DNA from 2 places in the Pseudomonas sp. PSE1(2024) genome. Region 1 is predicted to be linked to the other one. Evidence: riboswitches for the same ligand, from Rfam matches in the RefSeq annotation. Region 1 holds a riboswitch; the other holds the start of a gene.
The links. Region 1 has a riboswitch for cobalamin ahead of cobW (cobalamin biosynthesis protein CobW). Riboswitches for the same ligand answer to the same signal wherever they lie in the genome.
Positions count from the first base shown of each region.

Region 2: it holds a riboswitch for cobalamin, as region 1 does, so the genes downstream of both, cobO (cob(I)yrinic acid a,c-diamide adenosyltransferase) here and cobW (cobalamin biosynthesis protein CobW) in region 1, are expected to answer to the same signal.

Region 1 is NZ_CP158967.1:3,522,559-3,527,142, forward strand. Features, by position in the region: gene cobN (cobaltochelatase subunit CobN) at 1-1,659, opposite strand, end outside; gene cobW (cobalamin biosynthesis protein CobW) at 1,663-2,736, opposite strand; cobalamin riboswitch at 2,836-3,045, opposite strand; cobalamin riboswitch at 3,949-4,169, shown strand; gene ABTV87_RS15855 (CbtB domain-containing protein) at 4,290-4,487, shown strand; gene ABTV87_RS15860 (CbtA family protein) at 4,499-4,584, shown strand, end outside.
Region 2 is NZ_CP158967.1:1,841,720-1,846,303, reverse strand. Features, by position in the region: gene cbiB (adenosylcobinamide-phosphate synthase CbiB) at 1-86, opposite strand, end outside; gene bluB (5,6-dimethylbenzimidazole synthase) at 83-733, opposite strand; gene ABTV87_RS08365 (cobyrinate a,c-diamide synthase) at 730-2,025, opposite strand; gene cobO (cob(I)yrinic acid a,c-diamide adenosyltransferase) at 2,022-2,633, opposite strand; cobalamin riboswitch at 2,715-2,940, opposite strand; gene ABTV87_RS08355 (hypothetical protein) at 3,107-3,691, shown strand; gene ABTV87_RS08350 (PQQ-dependent sugar dehydrogenase) at 3,757-4,584, shown strand, end outside.

The DNA.
Region 1 (4,584 bases):
GTGCTTGCCGACGTGGATCACGCCGTGAGCGCCGTAGGTCTGGCGCAGCCAGAAATAGAACGCGAGGTACGCGTGCGGCGGCACCAGATCCGGGTCGTGATACACCGCGCTCGGATCGACCTGATAACCCCGCGCCGGTTGAATCCCGACGAAGGTCAGGCCAAACCGCAGGCCGGCGATCATCATTCGCCCGTCACGGCACATCGGATCGTTTTGCGGCGAACCCCAGCGCTCCAGCACCGCTGCGCGATTGGCTTCTGGCAATGCGTTGAACATCGCGAGGTAATCGTCCATCGCCAGGCTTTGCTGGCACGGGCGCTGATCGAGGGTGTCGAGGTCATTGCTGACGCCGCCGAGCAATTGCTGGATCAGTTCGGTGCCGCTGTCCGGCAGTTCGGCCGGCAACGGATAACCTTCAGCCTGCAACGCTCGCAGGATATTCAGCGCGGCAGCCGGCGTGTCGAGGCCGACGCCGTTGCCGATGCGTCCGTCCCGGGTGGGGTAGTTGGCGAGGATCAACGCGATGCGCTTTTCAGCGTTCGGCACCCGCGCCAGATCGACCCAGCACCGCGCCAGTTCGGCGACGAAATCCATGCGCTCGGGTTGGGCCCGATAACACACCACATCGGACTGACTGCGCTCGCTGCGCCAGGCCAGATCCTTGAAGCTGATCGGCCGGCTGATGATCCGGCCGTCGAGCTCCGGCAAGGCGATGTGCATCGCCAGATCCCGCGGGCCGAGGCCCTGCTCGCTCTCGCGCCAGCCGGGTTCATTGTCCTGGGCGCAGATCGCCTGAATCACTGGAATGTTGCGACGAAACGGCCGCAGGTGCGGCGCTTCCGGGCTGGACTGGGCGAAACCGGTGGTGTTCAAAATCACCGAGGCCTCGACCTCATCCAGCCAGTCCTCGACCACCGACAGGCAGCCGGGCTCTTTCAAACTGGCCACGGCGATCGGCAGCGGATTGAGTCCGGCAGCCTGTAACCGTTGGCAGAACACGTCGATAAACGCCGTGTTCGCCGCTTGCAAATGCGAGCGATAAAACAACACCGCCGCGACCGGTTGACCGGGCAGCCAGTCGGCTTGCCAGTCACTCAGTGCGGCGGTGCTTTTATTCGGGTGGTAAATCGCCGTGCGCGGCAGCGTGTGCGGCTCGCCCCACACGTAATCCCGCGCCAGCCAGCGATTGGCCAGGCAACGGAAAAAGTCCAGCGCATTGCCCATGCCACCCTGACGTAAGAACTGCCAGAGCCGGTCGCGATCCTCGACGCCCACGGTGCTCAAGTCACTGAGTTCCGGGTCGGGCCGGTCATCGCCCGGCACCAGAATCACCTGCACGCCACGCTCGGACAGCTCGACCAGCCGCTCGACGCCATAACGCCAATACGCGATGCCGCCGTGCAGCGAAATCAGAATGACCTTGGCGTGACGCAGCACTTCATCGACGTACAGGTCGACCGACGCATGGTTCTGCACCTGCATCGGGTTGGCCAGCCGCACGCTCGGGTAATCCTCGGGCAGTTGCTGCGCCGCTTCGGCGAGCAGCGCGAGGCTGGAATCACCGCTGCACAGGATCACCAGCTCGGCGGGGGTTTGTCCAAGGTCGGCAATGTTGTCATCCGACACGAAACCGCCGGGCTGGGTCCTGAGCATGTGCATGGCTTAAACGCTGAGCGCGGCGCGCAGTTGCGCTTCGAGCTGGGCTGCGTCCAGCTCCTGACCGATCAACACCAGACGCGTCACGCGCACCTCATCGGCGCCCCACTGACGGTCGAAGTGCTTGTCGAAACGCGTACCGACGCCCTGAATCAGCAGACGCATCGGCTTGTTCGGGATCGCCGCGAAGCCTTTGACCCGCAGGATGCCGTGCTGAACCACCAGTTGCGTCAGCGCGTCGAGCAGCAGGCTTTCGTCAGCTTGCGGCAGTTCGATGGAGATCGAGTCGAAGGCGTCGTGATCGTGGTCGTCGTGATCGTCATCGCCTTCACCGTGGTGGTGATCGTGATGGCTGTGGCGGCTGTCGATGTGTTCTTCGGAACCGGCACCGAGGCCGATCAGCACGTCCAGCGGCAGACGACCGTTGCTGGCTTCGATGATTTTCACCGCTGGCGGCAGTTCTTCGGCGACTTCCAGACGGACGCGCGCGAGGTCTTCAGGGCTGGTCTGGTCAGCCTTGTTGAGGATCACCAGGTCGGCGCTGGCCAGTTGGTCGGCGAACAGCTCGTGCAGCGGCGATTCGTGGTCCAGGTTCGGATCGAGTTTGCGCTGGGCATCGACCTGATCCGGGAACGCGGCGAAGGTGCCGGCAGCCACGGCCGGGCTGTCGACCACAGTAATGACCGCGTCAACGGTGCAGGCGCTGCGGATTTCCGGCCACTGGAAGGCTTGCACCAGCGGCTTCGGCAGGGCCAAGCCCGAGGTTTCGATCAGGATGTGGTCGAGGTCGCCGCGACGGGCCACCAGTTCACGCATCACCGGGAAGAACTCTTCCTGAACCGTGCAGCACAGGCAGCCGTTGGCCAGTTCGTAGACGCGGCCGGTGGCTTCTTCTTCGGTGCAGCCGATGGTGCATTGCTTGAGGATTTCACCGTCGATGCCCAGCTCGCCAAACTCGTTGACGATCACCGCGATGCGGCGGCCCTGGGCGTTGTCGAGCATGTGCCGCAGCAAGGTAGTTTTGCCCGAGCCGAGGAAGCCGGTGACGATGGTGACGGGGAGTTTGGCCAGTGTTTTCATCGGATGCCCTTTGGCAAGGTGGCGGGCATACGGGACGAGACCGGCAACGCGGGTGCGTGCCTGGAGAGTTCGCCACCGGATCACCCCGCCCGGTTGAAAGTGAGAATCTGTGACGAGGCAGGTCTCCTGGCTGACGGTGTTCGGGCCTTGGCCCGGTATTCGCTGCGCCTTCCCGCTGGCTCTGGATTGAGTTGGCAGTGGCGTGGCAGCGAACAGCACCGTTCACAGTTGCGGGGGCAGCCGCGGCTTGGACCGCGTTCCCTTCTTAGCTTCGGCGTGGGCCGAAGAACCTCGAAAGCGCAAGGCTACGCAGGGTGTGGGGATGGGTCAATGGTTCGTGGAGTTTGGGATTGAGAGCATATCCGTTGCTTCGGGTGCTGCCGCTGGCGGTTTCGCTCTTACAGCGAGTCCCTTTTTCAAACGCCAAAAAGGAACCAAAAGGCTTTTGCCCCGGCGTACGGCACTTCGCTTAGGCTCAGTGTTCCCTCGCTACGGTGTCCACCAGGGGGCATCGCCTACGGTTTGCTTCGCTGCACCTCCTCTCGATGTATGCGGCTCCGCCGCACGGCGCTACGCGCCTACCCCCTGATGGACACCTCCGCTCGGCCTGCCGAAGGGGCTTGAGATCAAAAGCCAGGGCCAGGGCCAGAGCAAAAGCCAGATCAAGAGCCCCCCTCACCCTAGCCCTCTCCCGGAGGGAGAGGGAACTGAACGAGGTGTTTGGGAGAGCTACGCCGACGTGAAGTACCGAGTCGAACTCAAGTTTTGAAAAAACCACAAATCGGCTCCCTCTCCTCGGGGAGAGGGCTGGGGTGAGGGGTAAACCCACCACAAAACCAAAGCCGAACACCCAAGCTCCTCCCCACTCAACACAATGAGCGTTAGCTCGAGTACCGCTTTTGATCGCAGGGCCCGTCGGCAGGCTGAGTGGAGGGATTGATCCGGGGGTGGGAGCGCAGCGACCGTGCGGCGCAGCCGCATGCATCGAGAGGAGGTGCAGCGAAGCAAACCGTAGGCGATGCCCCCGGATCGATCCCGGAGCGAAGGAACCCCGAGCCTCAGCGAGGGGCCGTACGTCAGGGTTAGAGACCTTTTGGTTACTTTTGGGGCGTTTGCCAAAAGTGACCCGCCGTAAGGGCGGAACCCTAAGCAGCCATAACCGCAGCAACGGATCTGCCCACAAAATTGACTAAATTCCCCAACCCATGGTCTCCTACACAACTTGTTACGGGTGCCCCTCACAGGGTGAAACGGGAAACCGGTGAATCATGTGCTTTACTCTAAAGCCATGTCAGTCCGGTGCTGCCCCCGCAACGGTAAGCGAGCGAAGCGTCAGATCCACTGTGCCCACAGGCATGGGAAGGTGACGCTTGCAGGTCGGCAGACAGCCACCCCTCGTGAGCCCGGAGACCGGCCCGCAACACACAGTGCGCGACATCGCCACTGAACATAACAAACCCGCGGTGGGCGGGCGCTGTTCGAACCTCTGCGTGCCCGACCGCAGGGGTTTTCATGCGCTCTATTCACCCGCTGACACTCCAGAGGGAAGCGCCATGTCGATCATCAGCAGCACCGGCAGCAATTCGGACAAGATATCCAGCACCACCACCCTGAGCCAACGCCTGACCGCCGCCGTCTGCGCGTCGATCCTCGGTGCGTGCCTCGTGTATTTCGCCGGTTTCTCGCACATCGAAGCGGTGCACAACGCCGCGCACGATACCCGCCACAGCGCCGCGTTCCCGTGCCACTGAGACCTGACGACATGATCAAGCGTATTGCGCAGACCGCAGGTTTCACCGGCCTTCTGGCCGCCCTGCTCCTGACGTTGCTGCAAAGCTTCTGGGTTTC
Region 2 (4,584 bases), 1.7 Mb from region 1:
AACGCCACCAGCGGATGCCAGCGTTTCGGTTCACCCAGCAGCGCATCCAGCGCAACCGCGGCGACACTCAACAACGCCACACTCATTGACTCACTCCCCAAAAATTTTCATACAGCAGCTCATTGAGCGGACGCGCCTGCGCCCACCCTTCGAGTACCAGCATCGGCGCCGGATAGAATTCCTTGACCGCCCCCAGGCAAAGCACCGCCAGCGGCTTGGCCCCGGCCGGCAGTTTCAGCAGATCGGCCAGCGCCTGCGGCTCGAACAGCGACACCCAGCCCATGCCCAGGCCTTCGGCACGCGCCGCGAGCCAGAGATTCTGGATTGCGCAGGACAACGACGCCATGTCCATTTCCGGCAGCGTGCGACGACCAAAAATGTGTCGCTCGCGATCGTCCATCAAGGCTGCGACCAACACTTCGGCGCAGTCGTTGATGCCCTCGACCTTGAGCTTCATGAACTCGTCGCTGCGCTCGCCGAGGGCTTCGGCGGTGCGCACACGTTCTTCTTCAACAAGGTTCTGGATCTGACCACGTAGCGCGCGGTCGCTGATACGGATGAAGCGCCACGGCTGCATCAGGCCGACACTCGGCGCCTGGTGCGCGGCTTCAAGCAAACGGCGCAACAGTTCAGGCTCGACCGCGCCACCGCTGAAGTGGCGCATGTCGCGACGTTCGGCGATGGCGCGGTAGACCGCTTCGCGCTCGGCGTCAGTGAAGGCGTTGTCGGTCATGGCACCAACAGTGCGGCAATCGCCGACGGATTCGACGGGAAATAGAAGTGAACGTACGAGGCGGTCATCCGCCCTTCCCGGTACACCGCTTCCGCGCCGCGCCCGCCGTTGGGGCTGTGGCCACGGGCAATCGGCGTCAGTTCGGTGGTGGTCAGGGAATGGTGATAGGTGTGGCCGCGCAACAGGCCTTCCGGCAGGTCGACCTCTTGCAGCGCCAGTGCGGCGAGGCGTTTTTGCATCACGGCGTCGCCGCTCAACACGCCGACCAAATCAGCGCGGGTGCCTTCGACATCGGTCAGCGAGTCGAGCAGATAAAGCATGCCGCCACATTCGGCGAGCAGCGGTTTGCCGGCGGCATGATGCGCGCGGATCGCTTTGAGCATGTCGGCGTTCTGCGACAAGGCAACGTGGTGCAATTCCGGATAGCCGCCGGGCAGGTACAGACTGTCGGCGTCGGGCAATTGCGCATCGCGGATCGGCGAGAAGAAACTCAACTCGGCGCCCATCGCCCGCAACAGATCTAGACTGGCGCCGTAGGTAAAGGCGAAGGCTTCGTCGCGGGCGACGGCAATTCGCACGCCTTCGAGCAGCTTTTCGGTCTCAATGATTTCAGGCGCGGCGAATTCCACAGCCGGTGGCAGCGCTACCTCGCAAGTGCCGGCCAGCGCTTCGGCGGCGGCGTCGAGGCGCACGTCGAGGTCATTGAGTTCGCTGGCCTGCACCAGACCGAGATGGCGGCTCGGCAGTTCGATCCCGGTTTCCCGGGACAACGCGCCGTACCAGCGCAGGCCTTCGGTGAGGCTGCCTTCCAGCAATTGTGCATGACGCACGGTGCCGACGCGGTTGGCCAGCACGCCGGCGAACGGCAGATCAGGCTGATAGCGCGCCAGGCCTAGCGCCAGTGCGCCGAAGGTCTGGGCCATGGCCGTGCCGTCGATCACGCCGAGCACCGGCACGCCGAAATGCCGGGCCAGGTCGGCGCTAGACGGCGTGCCGTCGAACAAGCCCATCACGCCTTCGATCAGGATCAGATCGGCTTCGGCGGCGGCTTCCCACAACAGGCGACGACTTTCCTGCTCGCCGACCATCCACATGTCCAGTTGATAGACCGGCGCCCCGCTGGCGCGCTCGAGGATCATCGGGTCGAGAAAGTCCGGGCCGCACTTGAATACGCGAACCTTGCGCCCCTGATTGCGATGCAGACGGGCCAGCGCGGCGGTGACGGTGGTCTTGCCCTGACCGGAGGCCGGCGCGGCGATAAGTACCGCCGGGCAGTGACGTGGTTGATTCAAAGTTCGACGCCTTTCTGCGCTTTGATGCCGGCCTGGAAGGCGTGCTTGATCATGCCCATTTCGGTGACGGTGTCGCCCATCTCGATCATTTCCGGCTTGGCGGCGCGGCCGGTGACGATCACGTGCTGCATCGGCGGACGGGCCTGCAGATCGCTGAGCACCTGATCCAGATCGAGGTAACCGTGCTTGAGCGCGATGTTCAGTTCATCGAGCACCACCAGACCGATCGATGGATCGCGCAGCAGTTCGCGGGAGACTTCCCACGCTGCCTCGGCGGCGGCGATGTCGCGCTGGCGGTCCTGGGTTTCCCAGGTGAAGCCCTCGCCCATCACATGAAAACGCACTTGCTCGGGGAAACGGCGGAAAAACAGCTCTTCGCCGGTGCTGTTGCGGCCCTTGATGAACTGCACCACGCCGCACTGCATGCCGTGGCCCATGGCGCGAGCAAGCATGCCGAATGCCGAGCTGCTTTTGCCTTTGCCGTTGCCGGTCAGCACCAGCACCAGGCCGCATTCGTCTGGCGAATTGGCGATGCGTTCGTCGATCACGGCTTTTTTGCGCTGCATGCGCGCCAGGTGGCGCTCGTCGCGTTCGGGGGAATCAGTCATGGGGGAGCTCTCCGTTGAGGCTGGATAACGGCGGGCAGGCACAAGAATAGACGGCAACAAGCCTGGCATCGCCCACCGTGATGCCGCTGGATGGATCAGGCCGGTCTCCGGGCTCATGAGCGGATTGCGCCTGGCTGCGCGCCTTCCCGCTTTTACGCAGTGGCATAAGACGCAGCTTTTACTCATTTACCGTTGCGGGGGCAGCGCCGGGATCGTGAGGGTTCATCGCTTGAAGACCCGCCTCACCGGCTTCCCTGTTTCACTCTGTCGACATGCGCCACAGAGCACCTGAAACAAGCCGCGAAGGTTAGAGGGTTGGGGGTGGAGCGTCAATTGAAGAGGGGCTTGTGCGGCGAATAACTGCCGCCGATCAATTAACTGACGCCAATCTTGTGCCACACTGTCAGCAGTGATATCAAAGAGCCATGCTTTTTGACTGCAGAGAGCACATCACAATAACAAGGGAGAGCACCATGCAAGGCATGATCATCAGCAATCCGCGGCTGGAATTCCTGCGCCCGGTGCTGGAACGCTGGTTTGACTGTATCGACCGCTACAACGCCGTGCGCGGCGACAACGACACGCCCTACTGGCACGACGAAAAAGCCAACCTCGGCCTGCTGTCGGCCGCTGCCTGGATGGCCGAACTGGTCACCCTGCGCGACACCGCCACCCGCAAACAGAACGAGGAAGGCGAGCGCAATGCCCGCGCCGACCTGTTCCTGGCTGGCGCTGAAGATCGCGCCTTCATTCAGGCCACCCAACGCTGGCCGCGCGTCACCAGCCTGAATCTGACGCAGGCCCTGGCGGATATCACCAGCGACGCCAAGCGCATCAGCTACGCCAGCGACCTGAAACTCGGCTGCCTGTTCGTCGCCCCGCAAAAGGCCCAGCACAGCGCCAGCCCGGAAGAGTTGCAGGACATGGTCGACGACCTGCAAAAGGAACACACCTGCGCCGTCGCCTGGTACTTTCCCTACGCCTACCGCAAATTGCGCAGCGAGGCCGGCAACTATCACCCCGGCATTGCCGTGCTGTTCAAGGAAGCCCGCGGCTGAGGGTTGAACCATCGGGCTTGTGCGCTTCTCTATGATTAAGAATGCATTCATAGGGAAGATCAGCAATGCGCAAGCCCCAGCTCGTTTTCGTCATCGTGCTCGCCGGAGGGCTCGCCGCCTGTGGTGAATCCTCCAGCCTGCAAGTCTCCGACGGCACCGGCCCGTCTCCCCGATTGCCCGAACCGAACAAGACCCTGATCCCGACGGTGAACATCGCCCCGGCCATCGGCTGGCCGGCCGGCGCAAAACCGACGGCAGCGGCAGGCACGCAGGTGGCAGCCTTTGCCGAGAATCTCGATCACCCGCGCTGGCTGTACGTATTGCCCAATGGCGACGTGCTGGTGGCGGAAACCAACGCCCCGCCCAAACCCGACGACGGCAAGGGCATTCGTGGCTGGGTGATGAAGAAAGTCATGGGCCGTGCCGGTGCCGGCGTTCCCAGCCCGAACCGCATTACCCTGCTGCGCGACGCCGATCATGACGGCGTGGCCGAAACCCGGACGGTGTTCCTGCAGAACCTCAACTCGCCGTTCGGCATGACTCTGGTCGGCAATGATCTGTACGTCGCCGATACCGATCGCCTGCTGCGCTTTAATTACGAGCCCGGCGCTACCGAAATCAAGAGCCAGCCGATCAAGGTCGTCGACCTGCCGGGCGGCACGCTCAACCACCACTGGACCAAAAACGTTATCGCCAGCAAGGACGGCAGCAAGCTGTACGTGACGGTCGGTTCGAACAGCAACGTCGGCGAAAACGGCCTCGATCAGGAAGAAGGTCGCGCGGCGATCTGGGAAGTGGATCGCGCCACCGGCAACCACCGGATTTTCGCATCGGGCATCCGCAACCCCAACGGCCTGGCCTGGGAGCCGCAAAGCGGTGCGCTGTGGACTGCC